DNA from 4 places in the Vibrio sp. JCM 18905 genome. Region 1 is predicted to be linked to each of the others. Evidence: predicted binding sites of a transcription regulator. Region 1 holds the regulator's gene; each other region holds the start of a gene.
The links. Region 1 encodes PurR, which represses purine synthesis genes. Its sites were predicted from a motif close to TNANGNAAACGTTTNCNTNA; they were not measured.
Positions count from the first base shown of each region.

Region 1 (7,277 bases):
AGCACGACCTTTTTGATACTTGAATATGACCCAGCCGCTACTTTTTCATAAAACCTATTTGCACCCTACTAGTCATGAGTGGGTTGTATTTGTGCATGGTGCTGGCGGTAGCTCTTCTATCTGGTTCAAGCAAATCAAAGCTTACAAGCAACATTTTAACTTATTGCTGATCGATTTAAGAGGTCATGGAAAGTCAAATCAGTTACTTAAAGAGCTCATTGCCAGCCGTTATACCTTTACGGAAGTTACCCAAGATATTTTGAAAGTATTGGACCATTTAAAGATCCAATCCGCTCATTTTGTCGGTATGTCACTTGGTACCATTATTGTTCGAAACCTTGCTGAATTATCAGCAGAGCGCGTGCGTTCAATGGTACTCGGTGGTGCTGTCACAAGGCTCAATACTCGTTCTCAAATATTGGTTAAATTAGGTAATTTTTGTAAGCACATTCTGCCGTACATGTGGCTCTACAAACTTTTTGCGTACATTGTTATGCCACAGAGAAGCCAGCGAGAGTCTCGCCATCTTTTTATTCGTGAGGCCAAGAAGCTTTGCCAAAAAGAATTTAAACGTTGGTTTATTCTTGCTGCTGATGTAAATCCTTTAATGAAGTATTTTAAAGATCGAGAGTTACCCATTCCCACACTCTATTTAATGGGCGACAGAGATTACATGTTTATTAAGCCTGTTAAAGAAATGGTTGCGGCGCATAAGCTTAGTGTTTTACGAGAGATCCCCAACTGTGGTCATGTCTGTAATGTTGAGCGGCCTGAAGATTTCAATCAACATTCCATCGAATTTATTAAGCAGCAAACGGTTTCTGCTTAGCGCTGAATAAATCGATTGAGTAGGAGTAGGGGAGTTATTAAGGCTCCCCTATTTGATGTCCACATTGCCAACAAGCACCAAACTGCCCCTCGTTTACCTCATGGCACTTCGGGCACTGCCAATCTTGATACTCATTTCCATCGGATTGTTTGCGGTAGGCTTGTACTATTCCTTCTGCTTTTACTTGTTGTTTGGCGTCAAAAAGCCAGACATAAGGATCGGTATCATCACTAAACGGCAGCTCTCCTTTTAAACCGAAAATACCTTCTCCGCGGACTTCACAGTAGACTTGCTCGGTTTTCAATAATTCGCACACGATATGCGCTTCTGCTGGGTTTTTAGCAATGAATATTTTCATTAAACACGTCCACTTACTAATTATGAGTTTTGCTGACTCGGTGTTGGCCTTACTTTATTCATAACCCATTTAGTGATGATTGGAAACAGCCCCAGTAACGCAAAAGAGGCCAATACCGCAGGTGAAATAATGCCTGACAGGCTTTCAATTGTTGCTAACTGAGTACCGGCGTTTAAGTAAACTGCAGTGCCTGGCAACATACCTACTTGGCTAGTAAGGTAAAATCGACCTACAGACATTGGCGTTAAGCCCATCAACAAGTTGATAAGAAAGAAAGGGAATACCGGAATGAGACGCAAGGAAAATAGATAAAATGCACCGTCCTTTTCGACACCTTGGTTAATTGCGATTAACTTATTGCCAAACTTGTTTTGTACCCAGTCACGCAGCAAATATCGGCTGCTTAAAAATGCTAGCGTTGCACCCATAGTACTGGCGAAAGAAACCAGTAATAAGCTCGTCCAAAAACCAAATAGAGCCGCACCAAGTAATGTAACCACTGCAGCCCCAGGAATAGAAAAAGCGGTAATTGCAATGTAGGCAAAAAAGTAAATAGCTGCCGAAAAAACAAAGTTCTGATCGATGTATGTGGTCAGCGCTTCTTGTTGGGCTTTTGCATTTTCCAACGTTAAATACTGACTAAAGTTAACGCCTAAAAAGATAATGATCGCGACCAGGATTAGGCCTAATATCAGTTTCTTATTCATATTTATGATTCCAATTTGGGATATATGTAATAAGACAGAAGGAAAGTCGAAAAAATTTCACAAAAAAACCGCAGATTAGACTGCGGTTTTACAAGATAGTTTTTAAGGCCGACTTTTATTGGAGGCCATTCATCAACTCATCTCGGCGAGCTTGAGGTACAACGCTCCAATGAGTACCGTTAATAGCACCTTCTAGTGCCCATAACAGTTCAATGTTGACGGTTGCAGAGTGCGTATCTCTTATCGCTTTATAAGCGTTAAGTGCACCTTCCTCTTCCAGTTTTTCTACTGACTCAATGCCTGCTTTTTTTAGCATGCGTTCAGTAGCCAGTCGTAAGTTAGGCAAATCTTTTAAGCGATTAGGCTTTGTAGTTGCTTGCTGTTCTTTTTCAAGCTTTGCCTTTTTCAACGATTGGTTAGCTACTTCGATTAAGCGTTCGCTAGACTCCCATAAATCGTTGGAAATTGCGTAGTACTTAGTAACGACTGGGAAGCCACGTTTCTTATAAACGTAAGGCTTTAGCCCTTGTTTCTCGAAGTCAGATGAAGTTTGTTGGTCTGCTCTTATATGAAGCTGATTATTTACAACTAGTGCAAACATTGTTTCATCAGCGAATAGTCCGAAGCCACCAAACATTGAGCGCGACTTGATATTACCAAGTGCCTCAAATAGCTTCATAGAGTCTTTGAGTATCGGTTTATCCATGTTTTGTTATCTCGGTGTAATTAATATTACGCCACCAAAAGTCAGGTCCGAGAGAGTAGCAAACATGCGCAAAAGCAATGTCATTACAGGGTAAAGTCATCGCTTGCACACTTGCCATCGGTAACCCCGCTACCTTCCATATAGTATTATGGTTCAGGCCGGAGGCTTTGCGTCCCACCCTTTCGAATGGTTTGCCCTGTGCGTGACAGAATGAGCATACTTCGTATATTGAATTAACATCACGTTTTACCCGTAAAAGTGTGATTCTGGTTCAATAAAAAGTGTCGACAAGCGCATATTTGTGCATATTTGAGAATAAGGCGGGATGATCTCGAGGTTGTGAGGGTGTGTGATTTACCTACATATAAAACAGAGACTTAGAGATTCGAGATTTTTTGTCTAACAAACCTAAGTCAGGGAAAAGTTATTTAGAGATGAAAAATAAGCGCCCTTTTAGAGCGCTTATTTGACATCGTTATATTTGGCGAATTTTAGTTCATTTTCTTCACGGTGTTTCGAATTACAAGCTCAGGTTGCATTTCGAAAATTCGCTTTTCGTGTTCTTTATCTTTGATTCGCTCAAGTAGGATCTCGAACGCATTTTTACCCACACGACGTTTAGGTTGGTGGATAGTGGTTAACGGTGGAGAGAAGTATTCCGCAAGCTCGATGTTGTCGTAGCCGATCACTGAAATATCATCAGGAACTTTGATACCGTTTTGTTGTAGTCGGCTCATTAGGCCCAGAGCCATTGTGTCGTTAAAACAGAATACCGCTGTCGGACGTTTGTCCATTGCTGTAATTTTATCTGCGACTAATACGGCCGTATCACATTCAAAGTTACCTTCAAGGATCCAGTCTTCATTTACAGCTAGGTTTGCTTCGCTCATCGCGCGACGGAAACCTGCAATGCGTTCTTGGCAAGCAAGTTTTTCAAAATGACCGCTTAGACAAGCAATATCAGTATGGCCATTGTCGATCAGATGTTTGGTTGCGATGTAGCCACCTTCTTCTGAGTTATCCATGATCTTGTCCGCTTGTGAGCTTTCTGGACCCCAATCCATGACCACTTTAGGAATGTCGGCATGACGGTCAAGCATCTCTTTAAGCTCTTCGGTTAAGTCAGAACACATCACTAGGATGCCATCAACACGTTTTTCAGCCAGCATACGGATGTAATCGCGTTGTTTTTCGTAAATCCCACCCGTATTACACAGAATCAGAGTGTAGCCTTGGCGGTAACAGTAGCTCTCAACCCCGTCAATCACTTCTGAGAAGAATAGGTTGGTTGACTGCGTTACTAACATGCCAATCGTACGAGTTGAGTTGCACTTTAGGCTGCGTGCAACCGCACTTGGCGCGTAATTCAACTCGTCCACGGCTTTCATTACTTTTTCTTGCGTTGCTTCTGCAACGAAACGCGTTTTATTGATAACGTGCGAAACTGTCGTAGTGGAAACGCCGGCTAAGCGAGCAACGTCTTTTATAGTGGCCATAAATGGTGTCCTGTATCGAGCTACTGAAATATGTCGTGTTGGATGTACCTGATGCTCTAATGGTTTACACCCAGCAATCTAAGGTTGGCGCTAAGTGTTTCGGCAGCGGTTGGTCCAAGCACGACAAAAGGGTACGTAGCAGCATCGGTCGATGAATTTTATCTTTTTTCTATCTGATGAGAAATTGCCATCAACCTGTTAAAAAACACAAAAACCGCTATATTTCAGCGGTTTACATATAAATCATATTTAATCGTTTGCGCTCACATTTTAGCCCTATGTGGACTGACTAGCAATGTTTTCAGCAAGAGATTTGTGTATTTGAAGTCACATTTTGACTGCTAAATAACCAAGCGTCTTTGAGCTAAGTTAAGGCAAACGAATAATATACCCAACTTACTTACATTCAGTTATTTCAGGTATACAGGAAGCCCGATAGGCGGGCTCCTTAAAAATAGGCGGCAATTATTCCCCAAGAAGGTAAGCGCTGTCTAGTTTACAAAATGCAACTAATAGTTTCGCGACGCTCGAGTAGAACCCAAATTCGTCGAATTGTTTACATTTGTCTGCAAACTGAGGTAGCCAAGACATCAACTGTTGCTGGATAAAGTCGTTTTGTTTAACGAAGGCTTCTTCCATGTGTTTTTCTTGCTCAAGTTCGTTTGAGCGGATAATCATGTTGCCGAGAAAGTCGAGTTCAACGGCTAAGTGGTCAGCAGGCTCTTTTAGATTTTCATCTACTTGAACGCCAAATTCTGCCATCAACTTTTCCATTTCCTCGGCTGGCTTGTCATTCAGCAAACCTGATTCACCGATGTACATCGATGCGTAAGGAAGAGCGCCGTATTTTTCTGTCTTCAAAAACAGTTCACAAAAGTCAGCAGCAAGCTCCAATTGAGCGTCTTCACGATCTTGCAATCGGTTTAGCGCATCAACGAGGCTATCAACGGCTGGTTTCAGTGACTCATTTTCACCTAAACCTGCTAGAAAACTGCGAATTTCAACACTGTGGTAGGCTTCCAGCTCTTTCTCTGTTAGCTCTTTTGCGAACAAGCTCGAAAACCACCAGTAAATTTCAGCGCGTTTTTCATTAAAAGCTTTCACTTCTTGCATCTTGGGCTCCTGAATGATGCTTCAAGTTGTGCATCACAAAGTCAATTAGGGATATCCCCTAAGTGTAATCAATTAAAATGAATAGCAGTAACTATAATTATTATGTTTTATGGTCAAAAATTAACGTTTATTAATGGCGATGGGTAAGCTTGTTTTGAATCAATAAAAACGCTAAATCTTGCTTTTTAATGTATCTATGACTAGAAATGTTACTAGTTATGAATAGAATACGTCTTGGATAATAAGAAGACAGAAAAGTGGTGTAAATGAGCTATCACGTATTAGTCGTAGAAGATGATGTTGTAACTCGTAGTAAGCTTGCGGGATATTTCCAAAATGAGGGTTACCAAGTCAGCGAAGCAGAGAGTGGCGCAGAAATGCGTGAGGTCCTGCAAGCGGGCGATGTAGACCTGATCATGCTGGATATCAACCTGCCGGGTGAAGACGGCCTGATGCTTACTCGTGAATTACGTAGCCAATCGGATATTGGTATCATATTAGTAACAGGACGCACGGATAGCATTGATAAAATCGTAGGCCTAGAAATGGGCGCTGACGATTATGTGACAAAACCTTTTGAACTGAGGGAATTGTTGGTTCGCGTTAAAAACTTGCTGTGGCGTATTTCAGCAGCGCGTAGCGGTAGCGCGAAAGCGAACGAAACCAGTGAAGAACATATTGTACGTTTTGGAGAGTGGACATTCGACATTCAACGTCGTGCGCTGAGCCGTAACGGCGAACCCGTAAAATTGACCAAAGCAGAATACGAACTTTTGGTGGCGTTATCGTCTTACCCTAACCAGGTGTTAAGTCGCGAGCGTATTTTGAATATGATCAGCCACCGAGTTGATGCTCCCAATGATCGTACTATTGATGTTCTTATTCGACGTATGCGCGCAAAAATGGAGTTTGATCCAAAGAACCCGCAAATTTTTGTGACGGTGCACGGCGAAGGCTATATGTTTGCTGGTGATTAAACTGAACAAACCTAAGTCTTAAAAAGAAAAAGGAGAGCTTCGGCTCTCCTTTTTTGTGGTTTCAATATAGTACTACTTTGCTTCAACCATTGGTGTTTGGCCGACAGTATCACGCAATCTTTGCCAAATGCTGCCCAAGTACTCATGCCAATAAAGCTCCGTTTGTTCTAAGTAACGCGCTTTAGGTGAGTATTTATCCCAAGGTTGACTGATTTCGCTAATAGCTAAGAAGTTGGTCGGGGCTGGGATTGGTTTAATGCCTGCTGCGTTGAACTCATACAATGCACGGCTCATGTGGCTCGCAGAAGTGACTAACACAATCTCCTTTTGTTGAACGAATGCAGCCGCTTGACGCGCCTCTTCCCACGTATCTTTCGCATCTTCTAATAAAATGATATCGGATTTCGCGACTCCCAACGCAAGGGCAACGTTCGCCATCATTCTCGCATGGCTAATTTCAGAACCGCCAGCATAGCCAGACAAAATTAATTTAGCACCTGGATACATTCTTAAAATACGAATGCCTTCAGTTAAGCGCATTAATGCTGCACGGCTTAACTGCGAGGTGGGTGGAATTTCGTCATCGATAACATGACCATTCCCTAAAACCATCACGTAGTCGATGGTGCCAGAAACTGGCAAAAAGGCTTTATGCTCTCGCTCTAATGGCATAAGAAGCTTGGTTGAAACAGGTTGGAAGGCAACAAGAAAAATGCCAACAAAAGAGAATAGAACAACGAAGCAGCCAGTTTTACGTTTTGTGGTAAAACTAATGAGAGCAAGACCCAACAAGCCTATCAGCAGCAATGCCGGAAGTGGCATAAGCAAGGCTGACACTACTTTTTTCAGCTCAAACATACATAAATAGTCCGAAAAAACATCAATTGATAATAAAAATGAGGGTACCCCTCTTTATTCCTGCTTTCCTTGTGCCAGAATAGCGGCACAATCCGTTATGATAACTCAGCAGAAGTGACAGAAGACCGCAATTTCGACGATATCGCCCACAAATTTGCAAAAAATATTTACGGCTCCGACAAAGGGGAGATCCGCCAAATCATTGTGTGGGAAGATTTTCTACAGATTCTAAG
Region 1 is NZ_AP043879.1:1,058,192-1,065,468, forward strand. It holds gene ACZ5ZC_RS13125 (alpha/beta fold hydrolase) at 26-829, shown strand; gene ACZ5ZC_RS13130 (hypothetical protein) at 867-1,187, opposite strand; gene ACZ5ZC_RS13135 (TVP38/TMEM64 family protein) at 1,208-1,894, opposite strand; gene ACZ5ZC_RS13140 (TfoX/Sxy family DNA transformation protein) at 2,010-2,600, opposite strand; cyclic di-GMP riboswitch class I at 2,717-2,806, opposite strand; gene purR (HTH-type transcriptional repressor PurR) at 3,092-4,096, opposite strand; gene torD (molecular chaperone TorD) at 4,562-5,209, opposite strand; gene torR (two-component system response regulator TorR) at 5,476-6,186, shown strand; gene elyC (envelope biogenesis factor ElyC) at 6,259-7,044, opposite strand; gene cmoM (tRNA uridine 5-oxyacetic acid(34) methyltransferase CmoM) at 7,159-7,277, shown strand, end outside.

Region 2 (7,277 bases), 850 kb from region 1:
TCTATCCCACCAAAGCCCAGAACCTTGTTTCTGGGCTTTTTTGTTTAGAATGACGGTCACTTAAACAACATCTAAATCAAAAGATCTGGTCATTCTAGCGAGCTCAAGCGAGACTAAGAATCTAGTAACAGCACACCCTATTCTTTCCCACCCACCTTAACCACCGCACAATCGGATGATAGATTCTGAATCACGCTCGTTCCTCGTTGTTCAGAATGACGGTCATTGTGACAACACCTAAATCAAAAGGTCTCGTCATTCTAGCCGGCTCAAGCGAGACTAAGAATCTGCTAACAGCAGGCGCCTACTCTTCCGCTCTCACCTTCACCACCGCACAGCCGAACGATAGATTCTGAATCACACTCGTTCCTCGCTGTTCAGAATGACGGTGACTTTGACAACACCTAAATCAAAAAGATCTCGTCATTCTAGCGAGCTCAAGCGAGACTAAGAATCTGCTAACAGCAGACGCCTATTCTTTCCCACTCACCTTCACCACTGCACGACCGGACGATAGATTCTGAATCACACTCGTTCCTCGCTGTTCAGAATGACGGTGACTTTGACAACACCTAAATCAAAAAGATCTCGTCATTCTAGCGAGCTCAAGCGAGACTAAGAATCAGGTAACAGCAGACGCCTATTCTTTCCCACTCACCTTCACCACTGCACAACCGGACGATAGATTCTGAATCGCCCTTTGACTTCTAGTTGAGTTGTTTTAGGTCAATAGCGTATCTGCCTCTTTGTGCTTATACTGGGCACATTGGTTACTAGCACGAAATTTCCATGAAACAATCTTTACAGATCTGGCTTGAAGCCGCTCGCCCAAAAACACTACCTCTGGCATTAGTCTCTATCTTAACGGGTAGCGTACTCGCCTACTCGGCGGGTCATTTTTCACTGACAATTGCCATCATGGCTTTCGTAACCGCGACGTTGCTGCAAATTCTGTCCAACCTGGCAAACGACTATGGCGATGCTGTTCAAGGTACAGATAACGACAAACGCCTTGGCCCATTACGAGCGATGCAGTCTGGCGCGGTAAGTGCGAAACAGATGAAACAGGCGATTATCTTTAACATCGTTCTGACCGCTATTTCTGGCTTAGTGTTAGTTTTCTATTCACTAAGCTCACTGGAAAGCATTGTGACGTTTATCGGACTGGGAATTTTAGCCATCCTCGCGGCGATTGCTTACACCATGGGTAGCAAGCCATACGGTTACGTGGGGCTTGGCGATATTTCAGTTTTCTTGTTTTTTGGTTTACTCGGCGTATCCGGTACCTACTTCTTGCATACCGGTCACGTAGACACCACTCTATTCTTACCTGCTTTAGGCTGCGGTTTACTCGCTGTTGCAGTACTCAACATCAACAATATGCGTGATATCGAGAACGACCGAGAGTGTGGTAAACGCACGGTCGCAGTACGCTTGGGTCAACGTAAAGCCAAGCAGTACCACTTTATCTTACTTGGCGGAGCTATCCTTGCCTTTGCGGCTTACTTGTTAATTCAAGACAAACCCGTTTGGATTAGCTTGCCATTTTTACTTAGTATTTATTTCGTGGCCGATCATGGTAAAGCGGTTTGGCATACACAAAAGCCCGCTCAGATAGCACCAATGATGCCAGTCATCGTGAAATGCTCTTTAGTCACCAACGTTTTGTTTGCAACAATTGTGGTAGCTCAAACTCTAGTAAGTTAAAAAAGGATTGTCATTGCATTGACTTAATGCCTAGATATACTCAAAGACAACCAATTTCTGTTTAGAAAGGTACGCTATGGAATACAATACCTCAGCACTCTGTGATATCTACCTCGATCAGGTAGATGTGGTTGAACCAATGTTCAGTAATTTTGGCGGTCGCGCTTCATTTGCCGGGCAAATCACCACCATCAAGTGTTTTGAAGATAATTCGTTGATCCGCGAGACATTAGAGCAAGACGGACTTGGTCGCGTTTTGTTAATTGACGGTGGCGGTTCCCTACGTAAAGCCCTTATCGATGCAGAAATTGCAACTATTGCGGAAGAAAATGAGTGGGAAGGCATTGTCGTTTACGGCTGTGTTCGTGAAGTTGATGAGCTCGAAGATATGAACTTAGGTATTCAAGCCCTCGCTTCGATTCCTGTTGGTGCGACCAACCAGGGTATTGGCGAATTAGATGTACCAGTCAATTTTGGCGGCGTCAGCTTCTTACCTGAAGATTATATTTATGCCGATAGCACCGGAATTATCCTGTCGCCTGAACCATTGAATATTGATTTAGAGTTGGATGAAGAAGAATAACGAGTCTTAGGTACCTAAGTTATAGGACCTTCTCTTGGCTATCAGAATCGAGCTTGTCCCAACGATTTTCAACTTGCCCAAAACACAAACACCCGCTTAACGCGGGTGTTTTTAATTTGGAATGAAGAAGCCGGATTATTCCACTTCGTCCATTTTGCCAAGTAGTGCACGAATGCGCTCTTGCCATTGCGCATGCTCTTGCTGTGCTTGTTGTGCTTTTTGCTCTAGCTCTTCTCGTTGAGAGCGAAGCTCGTTCGCTTCTTCCGCAAGTTTTGCTTTATCTTCTTTCAGCTCTTCGACTTCCATCTGAAGAAGAGTGATTGTGTCAACTGCAGTTTGAATTTTAGATTCTAGTTGTTCTAGTACTTCAAAAGACATCTTGGCCTACCTATGTTATTCCGTTGGGACGATGTGCGAGATTGATGCACACCTAACCTATATAAGGTTCATTCTACTCAGCGTCGCGATGAGAAACACTCACTATATTCGATATTTCGCATCATTCGGTCAAAAAATCGGCGCAATCTCACTAAACGCTGACTTTTCTTATCGCCGAAGCATTTTTGAGCAAGGATTTTGCCTCCCGCCACGCTAAAAATCGCCCTAAGTATTGATCAAATTCAAGTTAGATAAAGTAAAAGCTCCGCAAAAAGGCAAACGTTTACCCTACGTTGTGATAGAATCGCCGCGCAAATTCTTCTTCCCTCTTGCTTACTTGGAGACATCATGAAACGCGATTTAGCAATGGCATTTTCCCGTGTGACTGAAGGTGCAGCTTTGGCTGGTTACAAATGGCTTGGCCGTGGCGATAAAAATGCAGCCGATGGCGCAGCTGTTGAAGTTATGCGCACCCTACTGAACAAAACAGATATCAGTGGTGAAATTGTCATTGGTGAGGGTGAAATCGATGATGCGCCAATGCTATACATTGGTGAGCAAGTGGGTATTGGTGGTGATGAAGTAGATATTGCAGTCGACCCGATTGAAGGGACGCGTATGACGGCAATGGGGCAATCTAACGCACTAGCCGTACTTGCCGCAGGTGAGAAAGGCAGCTTTCTTAAAGCGCCAGATATGTACATGGAAAAACTGGTTGTTGGCCCTGGTGCAAAAGGCGTGATTGACTTAGAAAAGCCGTTAAAAGAGAACCTAGAGAACGTAGCAAAAGCCCTGAACAAACCACTTGATACCCTCGTCGTTATTACCCTTGCGAAACCTCGCCACGATGACGTTATTGCAGAAATGCAAGCAATGGGCGTACGTGTCTTTGCGGTGCCTGATGGTGACGTGGCTGCCTCTATTCTGACTTGTATGCCAGACAGTGAAGTGGACATGATGTACTGTATTGGCGGCGCGCCAGAAGGGGTCGTATCAGCCGCGGTGATTCGAGCGCTAGACGGTGACATGCACGGTCGTCTACTTCCGCGTCACGAAGTAAAAGGCGATACTGAAGAAAACCGCATTTACGGCGCAGACGAACTAAAACGCTGTGATGAAATGGGCGTAAAAGCGAATGTTGTCCTCAAAATGGAAGACATGGCCCGTAGCGACAATGTGGTATTTTCAGCTACAGGCATCACTAAAGGTGACTTGCTAGAAGGCATCTCTCGCCAAGGCAATATCGCAACCACAGAAACGCTGCTCGTGCGTGGTCGATGCCGTACTATTCGTCGTATTAAGTCGACTCACTACCTAGATCGTAAAGATCCAGAAGTGCGTGATATTATTCTTTAAGCATTTCTCGAGGCTCTAGCCAATCTGAGTTGGAGCCTTTCTTTCTCACACTCGTTCCTCGCTGTTCAGAATGACGGTGACTTTAATAAGCTCTAAATCAAAAGAACTCGTCATTCTAGCGAGCTCCAGCGAGACTAAGAATCTAATAACAGCAAACTCCTATTCTCTCCCTCTCACCACAACCATTGCACAACCGAACGATAGATTCTGAAGCACACTCGTTTCTCGCTGTTCAGAGTGGCGATATATATTGGTTCGCATGAACATAGACCCAACAGCTCCCCACTCAAACTAAGTCAACACTTTTCTTTACTAACCCTATCGCGCATAATATGTACTGACGTATAAATGGTGGGTATATGAAGACTGTAGATAGGATATTGCAAATCGTTAAGCGTGATGGTTCCGTCACTGCAAAACAACTCTCTTCTGAGCTGGGTATGACAACTATGGGGGCACGTCAGCACCTTCAGAGTTTAGAAGATGATGGCATCCTGTCTATTCATGACGTCAAAGTCAAAGTGGGTCGCCCCGCTCGCCATTGGTCTCTCACTCAAAAAGGTCATGAGCAATTTGCTGACCGTCACGGTGAGTTGACCATTCAGTTTATAGAGGCTGTCGAACACATTTTTGGCAAAGATGGACTGGACAAAGTCACATCGGAAAGAGAAAAACTCACGTTACAAAGTTATCGTCAGCACCTTGAGCAATGCAACTCTCTGCAAAGCAAACTAGAAACTCTTGTGACACTAAGAGAGCAAGAAGGCTATATGGCCGAGCTTGAGCAAGATGAGAACGGATTTATCTTGATCGAAAATCACTGCCCGATTTGTAAAGCCGCAACTCGCTGCCCAAGCTTGTGCCAATCAGAATTAAGTGTCTTTCAGTCTTTACTTGGACGTGACACCAAAGTAGAGCGCACCGAGCATATCATCAGCGGTCAAAGACGCTGCGTGTACCGCATCCAACAACTGCAGTAACCACCACAACCAAACATCGACATGCCGCACTTATTCAATCTCAAGCTTAAAAGCTTCTCTTATAAGTGAGACGGCTGAAGAATTCATCCTCTCTCCTCTTTCTAGTGGTATAGGCTTTTAGTAACTAAAGGCAATTTCCATAAGGATTTGGAGAGCATCAATGTCTACTCTACGTCACTACTCTTCTCAAACGCTTCCGCCATTCGATGAAATGGTTCGAATGGCAGAGCGAGATCCAGAAGCTTTTGAGCAATTTCGTCATGAAATGGCAAAAGAGATGATCGAAAGTGCATCAGAAAACATGCAAGAAAGACTGTGGGCTCAGCAAAGCCACATCGATAGGGTCATCAGCACGTGTAAAAACCCTCACCACACCAATGTGGTATTGATGAACGAATTACAAAAACAGGTCGTGAAGTTCAGAGCGGCGCTACAAGGGGAAACGGCACCGACTCAAAAAGCGGATGTGGTTAGTTTAGAGGCATTTAAAGGTAGGGATGATTTTTACTGATACTCAGTAGATAGATCGAGAAAGTTAGGGTTCGTTTCTCTTACCAAGGCTAACTTCCACTCACGCTTCCACTGCTTGAGCTGCTTTTCTCGGTTTATGGCAGTAGCCATATCGTCGAATAACTCAAAGTAAACGAGCTTATGAACGTTGTATTTCTTGGTAAATCCCTCAACTACTCCGTTTTTATGCTGCCATATTCTTTGAGGCAACTGACTGGTAACACCAATGTAAAGAACGGCGTTGTTGTTTGACGTTAGGATATAAACGCAAGGTGTCCTATCGATGATTCATTCTCCTTCATGATTCGCTGTTACTTTTCCATTGTAATTCACTCGCTCAGTTCAAACTCGGAGCGCTCTGTGCGTAGATTCTGAATCACGCTCGTCCCTCGCTGTTTAGAATGACGGTTCTATTTAATAAGAGAAAGTCGTCATTCTAGCGAGCTCAAGCGAGACTAAGAATCAAGTAACAGCAAACTCCTATTCTTTCCCACTCACCTTAGCCACAGCTCAAGCGGACGATAGATTCTGAATCACACTCGTCCCTCGCTGTTCAGAATGACGGTGAGTTTAACAGCCTCTAAATCAAAAGAGCTCGTCACTCTATCGAGCCTTAGCGAGACTAAGAATCTGGTAACAGCAAGCTCCTATTCTCTCCCGCTCACCTTAGCCACTGCTCAAGCAGACGATAGATTCTGAATCACCTCGTTCCTCGTTGTTCAGAATGACAGTGGCTTTAACAGTCTCTAAATCAAAAGAGTTCGTCATTCTAGCGAGCTCAAACGAGACTAAAAATCTGGTAACAGCAAGCTCCTATTCTTTCGCACTCACCTCAGCCACGGCTCAACCGGATGATAGATTCTGAATCACCTCGTTCCTCGCTGTTCAGAATGACGGTGGCTTTAACAGCCTCTAAACCAAAGGGGATCGTCATTCTAGCGAGTCTTAGCGAGACTAAGAATCTACTTTCAGCGAGCACGTTACTTAAAGCGATTACTCCGGCTCAGGGCCATATTGGTTTGGTCCTGATGTCCCCTTTAAGAAGCCACATTCAATTAGAATCCATAAACCACAAATCAGAGAAATGGATGCAACGAACATTTGCGGTGTCGACGGCTCTTGTGCGACAGGGCTGGTCATTGGCGTGGCGATTCGTCCGATAATCAGCGGAATATTCAGTGCTAGCCAATAGATTGATTTGTTGCGGTCATGCCAACGCTTGGTGGTGATCGCCAAATCAGGGATTAACAAAATCACCAAGAAAATAGGGAGAAGTAAATAGGAGAAAGTAGGAAATAGCTTACTGATTCCAGCACCAAAACCTAGAATAGAGACATAGTAAATGACGTTCCAAATCCAGTAGGTTTTACGGTTTATACGCCCTTGAAAAGAAAACAGTAACTCTTTAGTCGACATCAAATTTTACCCCAAAATAGAAAGGTTATAGATTAGCCGAGTCGATATAATTTGGAAAGTACACCTGCAGTGTAAGCGCCAACAGCGCCGTTACAACAAGCAGAGCGAGACTAAGCTCAAGCAACGATAAACACTCGATAAGGCCTATTAGCCTTCAGCTCCCTTGCATCTCGCGATGCTTAACCCTGCTCGCTATTCTCAAGAAACTCGGTTCAACCTAATTCACTACCTTCTGGAAGCTTTCTACGTCCATGTCTCGGATATTGACCGTTAAGCTGTGCACGTGACTGGCTTGCGTTTGAAGTGTCGCCATCAAGGCTCGTGACAGTTCTCGCTTCTGCTCTTGG
Region 2 is NZ_AP043879.1:209,160-216,436, reverse strand. It holds gene ACZ5ZC_RS09200 (1,4-dihydroxy-2-naphthoate polyprenyltransferase) at 790-1,707, shown strand; gene rraA (ribonuclease E activity regulator RraA) at 1,784-2,290, shown strand; gene zapB (cell division protein ZapB) at 2,426-2,668, opposite strand; gene glpX (class II fructose-bisphosphatase) at 3,017-4,024, shown strand; gene ACZ5ZC_RS09180 (helix-turn-helix transcriptional regulator) at 4,384-5,004, shown strand; gene ACZ5ZC_RS09175 (DUF3135 domain-containing protein) at 5,165-5,515, shown strand; gene ACZ5ZC_RS09170 (GIY-YIG nuclease family protein) at 5,509-5,775, opposite strand; gene ACZ5ZC_RS09165 (DUF805 domain-containing protein) at 6,508-6,930, opposite strand; gene ACZ5ZC_RS09160 (5-carboxymethyl-2-hydroxymuconate Delta-isomerase) at 7,148-7,277, opposite strand, start outside.
Region 2: glpX (class II fructose-bisphosphatase) is a predicted target of PurR. The motif match lies at 2,940-2,959, and genes of this name have one in related genera.

Region 3 (7,277 bases), on a different replicon from region 1:
ACACCACCTGCTGGTTTGAAACCAACAGTTTCTGCAACACCCATGTCGCGAATCACTTCAAGCATCATGCGTGCATATTCTGGTGTTGCGTTTACTGGCACTTTACCAGTTGAAGTTTTAATGAAGTCAGCACCTGCTTCAATACAGATTTGAGATGCTTTCTTGATTAGTGCTTCTTCTTTTAGTTCACCCGTTTCGATGATCACTTTAAGAAGAATGTCACCACAAGCCTCTTTACATTGCTTAACTAGTTCGAAGCCTACTTTCTCATCACCCGCCATTAGCGCGCGGTATGGGAAAACAACGTCAACTTCGTCTGCACCGTAAGCAACCGCCGCTTTTGTTTCAGCAACAGCGATTTCGATGTCGTCGTTACCGTGTGGGAAGTTCGTTACTGTTGCAATGCGAACCTCTGGCGTACCTTGCTCACGAAGTGTCTTCTTAGCAATAGGAATAAAGCGAGGGTAAATACAAATTGCAGCTGTGTTGCCTACTGCTGTTTTCGCGTCATGACATAATGAGATCACTTTTGCATCAGTGTCATCGTCATTCAACGTAGTTAGGTCCATAAGTTTAAGTGCACGTAGCGCTGCTGCTTTTAAATCGCTCATTTCTATCTCCGATCAATATTCAAAAAATTCACTACTCAGCCTTACATCACGTCTCTAACTATAATCAACAAGTCGAGACAATGTGAGTAAATGGCTAAACAGTCTATTAATGAACGGACTTGGTTCCCTGAAGACTCGGCATATACAGCGAAAATTTCATATGCCAATTGCTATCCTTGTCACCGCACAGTACCAGTTTGGCCTATGGCACAACAATCTATGATTGCGGTGTCTTTAATATCACATCACACAGCAAAACGCCTATTAGATCTGATATTGCTGGGCAAGTCATTTGCCCATCGATTATGTAATATTCATTACGTGATTAAGTATCAACCTTAACCACTATCCTGTGATTAATACATTATAGAGTTTCACCGCAAAACTGTAGCACCAAATAGAGCGCAAACGGTTTGTATCTCAAAATTTCCTAGCCCCTATTCCATCGGCTGCGTAACTCATAGACTGAGTCCGGCATCCGGTGAGATTTTAGAGCCCGAAAAACGAAAAATGCCCCGCAGCAATCTCTTGCTACAGGGCATGATGTAAAACGGCGTCTATATATTAAGAACCGATTCTAATTATAGTGCTGCAAGGCTTAAGCAGAAGCCTGCAATTGTCGCTGCCATAAGGTTAGACAACGTACCTGCAAGCACAGCTTTAACACCCATGCGAGCGATGTCACTACGACGGTTTGGTGCAAGGCTACCTAGACCACCAAGTAGAATCGCGATAGAAGAAAGGTTCGCGAAACCACATAGTGCGAATGAGATGATAGCTGTTGTCTTCTCAGACATTACTTCACCAGTTGCCGCGATTACTTGAGCGTTTTCACCTAGGTATGGTGTGAAGTTCAAGTAAGCAACGAATTCGTTCACTACGATTTTCTGACCGATGAATGAACCAGCAGTTACTGCTTCAGCCCATGGAACACCGATTAGGAATGCTAGTGGAGAGAATGCGTAACCTAGGATTAGCTCTAGCGTTAGTTCTGGCATGCCGAACCAACCACCGATGCCACCTAGCATACCGTTGATCAGCGCGATTAGACCAACGAATGCGATTAGCATTGCACCTACGTTAAGCGCAAGTTGTAGACCAGAAGCCGCACCGCCCGCTGCTGCGTCGATTACGTTTACTGGTTTGTCGTCGCCGCCGTCCATCGCTTCTTCAATACTTTCGTGAGGCTGGTCAGTCTCTGGGTGAAGGATTTTAGCGAATAGTAGACCACCTGGTGCCGCCATGAATGATGCTGCTACTAGGTACTCTAGTGGAACACCCATTGAAGCGTAGCCCGCTAGTACACCACCAGCAACAGAAGCTAGACCACCACACATTACCGCGAATAGCTCTGATTGAGTCATTTTTGGAACGAATGGACGAACAACTAGAGGTGCTTCTGTTTGACCTACGAAAATGTTTGCTGCTGCTGACATTGATTCCGCACGTGAAGTGCCCAGCGCTTTTTGTAGTGCGCCACCAAGAATCTTGATAACCCATTGCATAACGCCAATGTAGTAAAGAACTGAAATCAGTGCAGAGAAGAAGATCAGTGTAGGAAGAACACGGAATGCGAAGATGAAACCGCCGCCGCCGAATACTTCGAACATCTTGTCAGAAACAAGACCACCGAACAGGAATGATGAACCATCGTTACCGTAGTTGATAACGTTAGAAACACCTGAAGAGAAACCGTTTAGTAGATCACGGCCCCAAGGCACATACAGAACAAATGCACCTAATGCGAATTGGATAGCGAATGCGCCACCCACAGTTCTTAGATTGATAGCTTTTCGGTTATTAGAAAATGCCACTGCAATCGCAAGAAGCACTACCATACCGATTAGGCTCATAAACAGGCTCATAGTTTATGACTTCCTTATAAGTTATTTATTGGCGTGTTACAAAATGGAGCTATAAAGCGGGAGCAATTATACTCATGCAGAATCAATTAAAGTAATGCCAGCCTCACACTTTCCTATAAGATTCATGATTGATTCAGCCAGCTTTGTGAGTTAATTCACAATAAGCAGGAAAACGTTTTCTATTTCAAACCACATCTTTAGATTTTATTCACATATCGAGAAAGCAAAATTGCTATTTTTCCATAACTGAGAGGCAATCGATTGCTTTGAGCCGTTATGCAACTCTACGAGCTCATTAAAGACGTGAATGAGTTTGGCTGGGTGATTCGACTCCCCTTGATACCCAAGTATAGGCATATCCGGTGCATCTGTTTCGATCACGAGATGTTTGAGTGGTAATTTTTGAATTGCGTCGCGCGTTTTCTTCGCTCTTGGGTAGGTGATGGTTCCTCCTACTCCGATAAAAAAACCTAATTTGACCCACTCCATTGCTTGCTGATAACTCCCAGAGAAAGCATGTAGCACACCGCCCCGAGGGAGCTTCGCCGCTTTAACCATTTGAATAAGGCGATTGTGCGCTTTTCGGCTATGTAAAATAACTGGGAGTTCGAAGCATCTAGCCAGTTCAAATTGAACTTCAAGTGTCTCTTCTTGCAACTGTGGGTCAACATCAATGGCAAAATCTAGCCCACACTCTCCTATTGCCACGCACTGGGGAGCATTTTGTTTTAGATAATGTTCCAATTCAGCAAAGTGCTGCTCGACGTTATCTTCAAGAAAATACGGATGAAACCCAAGGGCGTAATACAAATTGGCATGTTGATCTGCCAAGGTTTGAATACGAGCCCAGTTTTGAGGTCCCACTGAAGGAATCAGAATTCTTGTCACGCCTTGCGTTTGAGCTAGCTCAAGTTGATGTGCAAAGTCACCTTGGAATACATCAAAGTCAAAGTGACAATGGGTATCAAAGAGCTTCATCTTGAGACTTTTTATCTGTACCGACAAACTGAGAATCAGAAAATAGCAGAGCTTCACTGTTCTCTTCATTTTGATGGGCAGGATCTTTTCGATACGGAACGCAGCTGCGTTTTTGATCAGGGGTTAACCCCATCTCCTTGCACCAGTCGTCGTAACGCTTCAATCCTCGTTTAAACCAGTTCATACCTCATCCTTATAAAAAACGCCCTTGGCTAAGTTTATAGCCAAGGGCGTTTTAAAATCTAGTTTGCGTTAAAGCTTACCCAAACCGCTTTTTGATTAGTGCTCACGCGTCGCACGGAAATCAATATCAGGGAAACGCTCTTTCGCCAAGTTTAAGTTAACCATTGTTGGTGCAATATACGTTAGGTTATCACCACCATCCAATGCTAAGTTTGCTTGGTTCTTACGTTGGAACTCATCCAGTTTCTTCGCATCATCACACTCAACCCAACGCGCAGTTGCAACGTTAATGCCTTCATAAATCGCTTCAACGTTATATTCAGACTTCAAACGAGCCACAACAACATCGAACTGAAGTACACCAACGGCACCAACGATCAGATCGTTGTTTTGTAGTGGACGGAATACCTGTACCGCACCTTCTTCTGATAGTTGCACCAAGCCTTTTAGTAGCTGTTTCTGCTTTAGTGGATCTTTCAGGCGAATACGACGAAACAGCTCCGGGGCGAAGTTCGGAATACCAGAGAATTTCAGTGACTCACCTTGAGTAAAGGTATCACCAATCTGGATAGTACCGTGGTTATGCAGACCAATGATATCACCCGCGTAAGCGTGTTCTGCACGTGAACGGTCACCAGCCATAAAGGTTACTGCATCAGAGATACTCACCTGCTTGCCAAGACGAACGTGGTTCATCTTCATACCCTGCGTGTAAGTACCCGATACAATACGCATGAATGCGATACGGTCACGGTGTTTCGGGTCCATGTTTGCTTGGATCTTGAATACGAAACCAGAGAACTTCTCTTCTGTCGCTTCAACTTCACGCTCAACCGCTTGACGCGTTTTCGGTGCTGGTGCCCACTCTGTTAGACCGTCTAGCATGTGGTCTACACCGAAGTTACCTAATGCGGTACCGAAGTAAACTGGCGTCAGGTCACCTGTTAAGAACATTTCCAAATCAAACTCAGGGCAAGCACCCATAACAAGCTCAAGCTCTTCTCGAACACTTTCCGCAAGGCCTGCACCGACTTTTTCATCAAGCTCTGGGTTATCTAGACCTTTGATGATTCGAACTTCTTGAATCTCATGACCGTGACCAGATTCGTATAAAATCGTTTCATCACGGTGAATGTGGTACACACCTTTAAACTCTTTACCACAGCCGATTGGCCACGTGATAGGCGCACACATCATGCCCAATTCGTTTTCTACTTCGTCCAATACTTCCATTGGATCACGAACGTCACGGTCAAGTTTGTTCATGAAGGTCACGATTGGCGTATCGCGTAGACGGGTTACTTCCATCAGCTTACGAGTACGATCCTCGACACCTTTCGCTGCATCGATAACCATCAAACACGAGTCGACTGCCGTTAGAGTACGGTATGTATCTTCCGAGAAGTCTTCGTGTCCAGGAGTATCAAGTAGGTTTACCAGGCAATCATTGTAAGGGAACTGCATCACAGACGTGGTTACCGAGATACCACGTTCCTTTTCCATTTCCATCCAGTCTGATTTTGCGTGCTGTGCATTACCACGACCTTTAACCGTACCTGCTTTTTGAATCGCGTTTCCGAATAAAAGGACTTTTTCAGTAATGGTGGTTTTACCCGCATCCGGGTGAGAAATAATAGCGAACGTTCTACGTTTAGACACTTCGCTTAGAAAAGGTGTATTTGACATGAAACTGGTCTTCTTTGATGTCTGAATGCTTGCTCGAAAAGCAAACACGCTTTTTAGATTCAATATTGCGCGGTATTCTCGCTTATTATTGCCTCAGGGGCAACTGATCGCTTTAGGGGCGACCTCCCTTATGGGATGCGTTAACGTTAGTGAAAGAAGAGATAACTCATGATGATCGCATCTTCTTTTCCCGTGCCAGTTTTCGCAGGGTAATAGTTATGACGTCGATCAACTTCATTGAATCCAGCTTGTTCATAAATATAAATAGCAGGCTTATTACTCTCTCGCACCTCAAGCCAAGCACTCTCCGCTTTTGATTGCTCACAATGTTCTAAAAACGCATCCAAAAGTTTTTGACCATAGCCTTTACCCTGAAGATGCGGCGCGATAGCAATATTCAGCAACGTAACTTCACCGACAATATTCTGCGCATAAAAGTAGCCAATCACCATCTCGCCATCGAGCATCACATGATGACATGCTCCACGGCTGGATAAATCACGTACCAAAGACTCTGCCCACGGATGCGAGTGTGCTTGCTGCTCAATTTGCCAAACTTGATCTAAGTGCTCAGCGCACATTGGTAAGATTTTAGTTGTCATTATTTACCTAGGGGTTCATGTGCAATACCAATTGCAGTAAAACGGGGATTAATGCTTATTTGCTCGAATTGTTGTAAGAACAAATCTGTTGCCAAAGTGCACGTTTTTGTTGGGTATTCCCATCCACATCTTGCAACAATGGCGATGTCAGCGATTTAGTGTCAGGCAATACTTCGGCTTCACACCCTGCAAACCAAACCCACTCAAGCTCGTGCTGGCCAAGTAATGGAAATCGCTCTGGCTCAATATGTAACGCTTGGTCAACCGTTAACTTCATACTCTTTAGGATGTTTTCAAACAAAACTGCCGTCTCATTCTCTGGACATACCGGAGAGATCAACAGGAGTTTGCAAGAACTTTGCAAATCGATTTTTGGCGATTGGTAACCTGCCAATCTATCTGGGTGTACCAGCTCCCATGTGCTGATGCCCATTTCGTGTAAATACTGTTTCTCGTTAATTGACATTTTCCGTCACCTATTTGAACGAGGGCAATCCTAACAAATAATCGTGATTATACCTAAAGGACTTCAAGGAACACCTCAATACATTGGAATGATTGAACTGTTCTGCCTATGACAATGGCCACACCGTAGGTATAACATATGAGGTACATTATGAAATTCTTACCTACACTGCTGCTTTGCGCACTGGTAGCCACCACAAGCATGAGTGTTTTTGCTAATAGCAGCGATGAGTGGGAGCTGATTGCAACGAAAACCGTCAAATTCCAAACAGAAACGGATACCGTGACACCAAATAGCCTATTCCGAAATCGCAGCTTCAGTAAAATTAAACTGAAATGTGTGCAGGGCACGGTAGACATTAACGACTTAAAAGTCGTGATGACGGACGGTAGTGAGAAAAAGCTAACCTCTATGGGTGTGCTAACAAGTGGATTATCGACTCGTGCATGGAGCCTTCCTGGCTCAAAAGAAGCGAAGCTAAAACAGATTGAAATGACTTACAGTAGTTGGGGCAGCAGAAAACTCAATGTTTTAGGGCTAAGTAAGAAAGCAAAAATAGAGGTTTGGGGTAAGAAGAAAAGTGACCAGTCGTCTTAATCTCCCTATCTCAGTTTTCAATGAACTAAGAAAGAAGCCCACTGAGTTAGTGGGCTTCTTTCATTTACAGTTCAGAGAACTCTGGCGCGTAATCTATGCGTCCGGAGCGTCCGGCACATTGACCTTCGACCAACTCTGCGATACGAAATGCACCTTTAGGAACATCCCAAGCGCATTCGAATCCCATCTCGTCGCATGATTGAAAGCCCTGGCGCGCGTAATAATCAGGATCGCCCAACACCACACACACTGGATAGCCAAAATCACGCAGTGAATCAAAACCTTCTTT
Region 3 is NZ_AP043880.1:828,214-835,490, reverse strand. It holds gene deoC (deoxyribose-phosphate aldolase) at 1-611, opposite strand, end outside; gene ACZ5ZC_RS20570 (NupC/NupG family nucleoside CNT transporter) at 1,193-2,476, opposite strand; gene ACZ5ZC_RS20565 (TatD family hydrolase) at 2,681-3,454, opposite strand; gene ACZ5ZC_RS20560 (DUF5363 family protein) at 3,441-3,638, opposite strand; gene prfC (peptide chain release factor 3) at 3,734-5,323, opposite strand; gene rimI (ribosomal protein S18-alanine N-acetyltransferase) at 5,470-5,925, opposite strand; gene ACZ5ZC_RS20545 (DNA polymerase III subunit psi) at 5,981-6,391, opposite strand; gene ACZ5ZC_RS20540 (hypothetical protein) at 6,542-6,988, shown strand; gene ACZ5ZC_RS20535 (GNAT family N-acetyltransferase) at 7,053-7,277, opposite strand, start outside.
Region 3: ACZ5ZC_RS20570 (NupC/NupG family nucleoside CNT transporter) is a predicted target of PurR. The motif match lies at 2,641-2,660, and genes of this name have one in related genera.

Region 4 (7,277 bases), 980 kb from region 1:
CTTGGGGTAAGCACTTCACGCAATACGCCATCGACACGGAAACGAATCGAAAGGGTTTTCTCGAAAGTTTCGATGTGAATATCCGACGCCCCTTCTTTGATCGCTTCACCCAACATCGCATTGATCAACTTAATGATTGGTGCATCGTCTTCTGACTCTAGCAAGTCTTCATCATGCGGCAGCTCTTCAGCCAATGAGAAAAAGTCGTCGCTATCGGCACCGATGTCTTCCATCAATTGACGCGCTTCAGACGAGTCACGCTGATAAGCTTCGGTTAACTTTTTATCGAAGGCTTCTTTATCGATAGGTTGCGGCACGAAGCTTTTCTTCAGCACACGACGGACTTCGACCAGAGCCGCTGGGTTGAGCGGCTCGACATAGTAAAGAATGGGCGGACGCTCAGGATGCTCTGTCTCCAGCACCAGTTTAAAGCGATTGGCAAAACTGAATGGCAGACGACGCATACTTGGCGCTGTGTCTAACATATCAACCATTAGTTATTTTCCATTTGATCAATAAACGCTTGGATCTCGGTTGGGTGCTGACGCTCCTGGCCAAAGGCTGGCATGACTGGGATCTTCTCGTCAGCCATCAACTTCAATCCTTGATCCGCTTTGTAGAGCTGCTCTGCGCGAATAAAGTTGTATTTGCGCTGTGTAATGCCGTCTGCAGTCATACCATCACGAATAATCGTCGGCTTGATGAACACCATCAAGTTACGCTTTTCTGTTTGCGTGCTGGTTGATTTGAACAAATGACCAAGCACTGGGATGTCACCCAGTAGCGGTACTTTTGACTCACTTTCGAGTGCACGTTCATCAACCAAGCCACCAAGAACCAGCATCTGACCATCTTGGATCATAACTGAGGTATTTAGCTGACGCTTAGCAAATCGAACGTCAACCGCACCGTTTGCACCCAACACATTGGACACTTCTTGCTCAATATTTAACTGAACAGAGTCACCTTCGTTAATTTGTGGCACAACCTTAAGCTTGATACCCACTTCTTTACGATCAACCGTTTGGAATGGATTGTCGTTGTTTGAGCCAGCCGTAGAGCCTGTGATAACAGGCACTTCTTCACCAACAATAAATGATGCTTCACCATTATCCATTACGGTGATACTTGGAGAAGATAGAATGTTTGAGTTGGAGTCAGTCGCTACCGCACTGACTAAGGCAGTCCAGTCCCCCATCACGATGCTCATCGCAGCGCCGTTAACACCGCTCAGTGCTGATGCAAGAGTAGAATAGTCACCAGACTCAGTAACATCATATGGCGTTCGTTCGCCATTCGCATTTGTGTAGTATTCAGTTCGAGTTTGATCTTTTGCTTCTTCTAGACCAACCATTACCTGACCAATCGGTGCACCAGAGTTACCGTACTGAATCACCGCACCGGTTTCCAGTGAGCCCCACTGAACACCTAAGTTAATGCCGTCACCTTCTGACATTTCAACGATCAGCGCCTCAATCAAGACTTGAGCACGACGAATATCAAGCTGAGCAATAACATCTTGTAGCGCATTCATGATATCTGGTGGAGCCGTTAATACTAAGGCGTTGGTCGCTGCGTGCGCAGCAATCACCACTTCACCACGCTGGGCACCTGACGCTTTCTGGCCGACTTGCTTTTCAGCTTGTAGGTTATCGGAAACACCTTTTAGTACATCCACCAAATCTTCAGCTTTCGCGTTCTTCAGATAAACCACGCGGTTGTTACCTTTGGTCGCCATTTCAACGTCAAGTTGACGAATCAATCGCTTCAGACGCGCACGTACTTTAGGATCGCCAGAAATCAAAATCGCGTTGGTACGTTCATCGGCAACAATTTTAGGCTCAAGGAACTCAGGCGTGCTCTTCTGATTGGTGCTTTTATTCAGTGCTTCAACAATACGCACCATTTCGGCAGCAGAAGCATTGCGCAGTTCCACCAGCTCAATTTCTTTATCACCCGCTTGGTCAACACGCTTAATGATTTCCGCTAAGCGATTCACGACCGCCGCACGACCTGTGATTAAGATGATGTTCGCAGGATCGTAGTGAACTACGTTACCAGCACCAGCATTATCAATCAGTTGACGAAGTAGAGGAGACAACTCACGAACCGACACATTACGCACCGCAACAACTCGAGTGATAACGCTGTCGCCTTGCGCGCTGCCATCACCTAATACAGGGATTGCTGACGTTTTTGAGTCTTTCGCTTTGATAACCTTAAGTACACCGTTGTCCATTTCTACGACGGCGTAGCCGTATACTTCGAGTACGTTAAGGAAAAAGCTGTAGTATTGCTCTTCGTTAAGCACGTCATAGCTGCGGACATCGATTTTACCGCGCACTGAAGGGTCAACAATGATGGTCTTTTCGAGATTACGACCCACTATGTTGATGAATTCTTGAATATCAGTGCCTTTAAAGCTGGCACTAAATTCGTTTGCTATTGCACCTGGGACGCAGAGTAAACTTCCTGCTAGTAGCCAGGCACTTTTGCTGAACCAATGTTTCACGTATGTCTCCCTGAACTTACGCCGGTTGCCTAAGTCTTACAATTGGATATAGATATCGTACTGTTGGCCGTCGCGCTCAACAGTTAAATTTAATTCTTGCGGATCGCTCATCACTTGCATCAGTTGTACTGAAGAAGACGGGTCGCTTAAATCGATCCCGTTAAGTTGCACCGCAATATCACCAGGTTCTAGACCCACATCATTAAACAGCGCGGCATCACGACCAGGTGACACTCGATAACCAACAATGCCCCCGTCTCTTTTGACGGGTGAAATGGTGATGTATTTGAAAACGCTTTGTGGATCTTTCGCAATTTCCTCTCGGATTTGCTCTAATTTTTCTCCAACGTCAGACGCTGCTTCTGCTCGTTGAGATTGGGCTCTGGCTATCTGCGGCGACTCAGATAGCTTCTTATATTCTATACCCTGCATCATTAAGGTCTCGTCTCGACCTTGGTTGTCAATGATGACGCGATCCACTAATACGGCTTTTAGTGTCGCACGCGTACCTTCAATTTCTTCACCTAAACCATACGTTGCTTGCTTGCCACGGTTGGCAATGACAGCAAGGCTGGTATTCGCATCACTGCTTGCAACCGCGCCAACCAGTGTAAGGTTAAGGCGCGTCTTAGGAGCGTCTTTAACAACAGGTTGTTCTACAACTGCAGGCTTTTGTTCAGTGAATTTACCGAATAGGTTGGCATTCTGAAGGGCATTAAAATCTATCGCGTCGCCTTTATTGCTCGCAACAACGCTGCTCGTCGATGGACGCCATTGCGGCACTTCCGACGATTGAGGTATGGCTAACCATACAATTTTGCCAAGTATCCATCCGGTTATCGCAATAAACAGACAGGTGAGCAACAAGCTAAGTTTGGCTTGAATTGTATAATTATTGGACTTGATCTGAGCCAGTAGCGGTCTGCTTGATAATCCTGCACTTAGCTCTAAACGTTTCACTGAATGGATTCCTTTATTCTAACGTTCGTCATTTAAGCTATAACAATAGCTATCGACTTTAAATTGCTAAATTTGCAATAAAATTATTACTCAACAAAGAGCAGTGAACTATATCACAAGTTGTCTTTCATACCTTTTTCTTATGCAGTTTTTGCCAACTCCCTTGAAAAAAATACGCCTTGACTCCATCTGTAGGTGAATAATCCATCACTCATTGCCATATTCGGGCAGTGATTAGATAGCGTAGTGTTCTATGAGTTCCCTAAATGAAGCCGTTAGGCTAGATAAATGGCTATGGGCCGCAAGATTTTATAAAACCCGCTCTATCGCTCGTAACATGGTCGATGGTGGTAAAGTCCACTATAATGGCCAACGAAGCAAACCGAGTAAAATCGTTGAAGTGGGGGCCGAAGTAAGACTTCGTCAAGGCAACGAAGAAAAAACGGTGATCATCGAAAAAATTTCTGATCAACGCCGAGGCGCTCCCATCGCACAGACCTTGTATCGCGAAACTAATGAAAGTATAGCGAAACGTGAGGAACACGCGACTCAACGTAAGCTTAATGCCCACAACCCAAGTCCAGAACGCCGCCCAGATAAAAAGCAGCGCAGAGACATCATTAAGTTCAAACACCAATAAAAGCCGGAATTACCAACGAGGAAAGCACTCCATGGCAAATAATGTTTTAAACCGCTACCTATTCGAAGATCTTTCAGTACGTGGCGAGTTGGTACAATTGGATGAAGCGTACCAACGTGTTATCTCCAGCAAGGAATATCCGGCAGCAATAGAGAAACTGCTGGGTGAGCTACTCGTTTCAACCACTCTTTTAACTGCCACTCTTAAGTTCGAAGGCTCAATCACCATTCAGCTACAAGGCGACGGCCCTGTATCTCTTGCCGTTATCAACGGTGACCACAAGCAACGCGTTCGTGGCGTGGCTCGCTGGGAAGGCGATATTGCCGATGATGCAAGCCTCCACGATCTCATGGGCAAAGGTTACCTCGTTATCACTATCGAACCGAAAAACGGTGAGCGTTACCAAGGTGTCGTTGGATTAGAAGGTGATACTCTAGCCGACGTACTAGAAGGCTACTTTGCAAACTCAGAGCAGCTAAAAACGCGTCTATGGATCCGCACGGGCGAGCACGAAGGTAAAGCCCACGCAGCAGGTATGTTGATTCAAGTAATCCCTGATGGCACTGGTTCACCAGATGATTTCGAGCATCTAGAGCAACTGACTGACACGGTAAAAGATGAAGAGCTATTTGGTCTAGAAGCTAACGAACTACTATACCGCCTATATAACCAAGACAAAGTGCGCCTTTACGAACCGCAACCTGTCGAATTCCATTGTGGCTGTTCTCGTGATCGTAGTGGTGCCGCTATCATCACCGTTGAGAAAGCTGAAATTTATGACATTTTGGCTGAAGTAGGATCCGTTTCTTTACATTGTGATTACTGTGGCACGACCTATACGTTCGACGAAGCGGAAGTCACCGAGCTGTATGCACAAGCTTCTGCGGACAAGAAAACCCTGCATTAATTTACATAGCTTATCAAGCACGTAATTTACCCTACAAAATGCCAGCTTAATGCTGGCATTTTTGTGATCAACCCCTCGTAATGCCTCGCTTCAAGCGTAATAAAACAACTGCTTAATTTTAAACAATTAATAATGATTTTGCCCTAGCGCAAAGGATTGCGTGCACGATAAACTATTCCCACCAATATGTGACGGGTTACCTAAAACCTTATTGAAATCATGGATAAATTTTGAGCTATCTCCCTGTTTTCTCCCCGCCCCGTTGCTAGCATGGTGAGCAGATTAAAATTAAAACATTCTTACAAAATCCCTACAAAAATCCTTATAAGGAGCACCTATGACCGTTATGGAACATACTAAGGCTGCAACACTTGATCTAACCAAGCACGGACTGCATAACGTTAAAGAGGTTATTCGCAACCCTAGCTACGAAATGTTGTTTGAGGAAGAAACGCGTGAAGACCTAACAGGTTATGAGCGTGGCGTGGTTACTGAACTAGGTGCGGTTGCCGTTGACACTGGCATCTTTACTGGTCGCTCACCAAAAGATAAATACATCGTCAAAGACGCTACGACAGAAGAGCATATGTGGTGGACGTCTGATCAAGTAAAAAATGACAACAAACCAATCACTCCAGAAGTGTGGGACGAGCTGAAAGAACTGGTCACAAACCAGCTTTCTAACAAACGCTTGTTTGTTGTTGACGGTTACTGTGGTGCAAACCCAGATACGCGTTTGAGCATTCGTGTTATCACGGAAGTCGCATGGCAAGCGCACTTCGTTAAAAACATGTTTATCCGCCCAACGGAAGAAGAATTGGCAACATTTGAACCAGACTTCGTGGTAATGAATGGCGCAAAATGCACTAACCCAAAATGGGAAGAGCAAGGTCTGAACTCAGAAAACTTCACCGTATTTAACCTAACCGAGCGCATGCAACTTATCGGTGGTACTTGGTACGGCGGTGAGATGAAGAAAGGCATGTTCGCAATGATGAACTACTTCCTTCCATTAAAAGACATCGCATCAATGCACTGTAGCGCTAACATGGGCAAAGACGGCGACGTAGCGGTATTCTTTGGTCTCTCTGGTACGGGTAAAACCACACTATCGACTGATCCTAAACGTGCGCTAATTGGTGATGATGAGCACGGTTGGGATGATGACGGCGTCTTCAACTTCGAAGGTGGTTGTTACGCGAAAACCATCAAGCTATCGAAAGAAGCGGAGCCAGACATCTACAACGCAATTCGCCGTGATGCACTGCTAGAAAACGTAACGGTACGTAGCGATGGTTCTATCGACTTTGATGATGGTTCGAAAACAGAAAACACTCGTGTTTCTTACCCTATCTACCATATCGACAACATCGTTAAGCCAGTATCAAAAGGCGGTCACGCGAATAAAGTGATCTTCCTATCAGCGGACGCATTTGGTGTGCTACCTCCAGTGTCTAAATTGACACCTGAGCAAACTAAGTACCACTTCCTATCTGGCTTTACTGCAAAACTGGCAGGAACAGAGCGTGGTATTACTGAGCCAACGCCAACCTTCTCTGCATGTTTTGGCGCAGCGTTCCTAACGCTTCACCCAACTAAATACGCAGAAGTACTGGTTAAACGTATGGAAGCAGCAGGCGCTGAGGCTTACCTAGTGAACACAGGTTGGAACGGCACTGGCAAACGTATCTCGATTCAAGATACGCGCGGAATTATTGATGCGATCCTTGATGGTTCGATTGAAGATGCACCAACTAAGCACATTCCTATCTTCAACCTTGAAGTACCAACTTCACTACCAGGTGTGGATCCAAGCATTCTAGACCCTCGTGACACGTACGTTGATCCACTTCAGTGGGAAAGCAAAGCGAAAGACTTGGCTGAACGCTTTATCAATAACTTTGATAAATACACGGACAATGCGGAAGGTAAATCTCTGGTTGCCGCTGGCCCTCAGATTGATTAAGTCGAGTAACAACGACGTCGCGTAAACCACAGTGATAAGTGGGCAGCCACTTATCACTTTTACGTAGACCAAGTTACAAAAAACCGCTTCAAGCCCCTCTTTTGAGGGGCTTTTTATTGAATACCGCAGAATATTGATACAAGCTAAAGCCTATCTAGTTTTATTTAATAGCAAACGTAGGTTCTAGCAGGGATGAAAACAGCGCGTCGAGTTCTAATTCTGTTACTGGTTATCTTAGTTGCCATTCCGGCCACTACGATTGCGCTGTTAACAACATCTTACGCCGATGCAA
Region 4 is NZ_AP043879.1:76,054-83,330, reverse strand. It holds gene gspE (type II secretion system ATPase GspE) at 1-494, opposite strand, end outside; gene gspD (type II secretion system secretin GspD) at 494-2,512, opposite strand; gene gspC (type II secretion system protein GspC) at 2,549-3,472, opposite strand; gene hslR (ribosome-associated heat shock protein Hsp15) at 3,726-4,112, shown strand; gene hslO (Hsp33 family molecular chaperone HslO) at 4,144-5,019, shown strand; gene pckA (phosphoenolpyruvate carboxykinase (ATP)) at 5,357-6,985, shown strand; gene ACZ5ZC_RS08555 (AsmA family protein) at 7,178-7,277, shown strand, end outside.
Region 4: pckA (phosphoenolpyruvate carboxykinase (ATP)) is a predicted target of PurR. The motif match lies at 5,164-5,183, and genes of this name have one in related genera.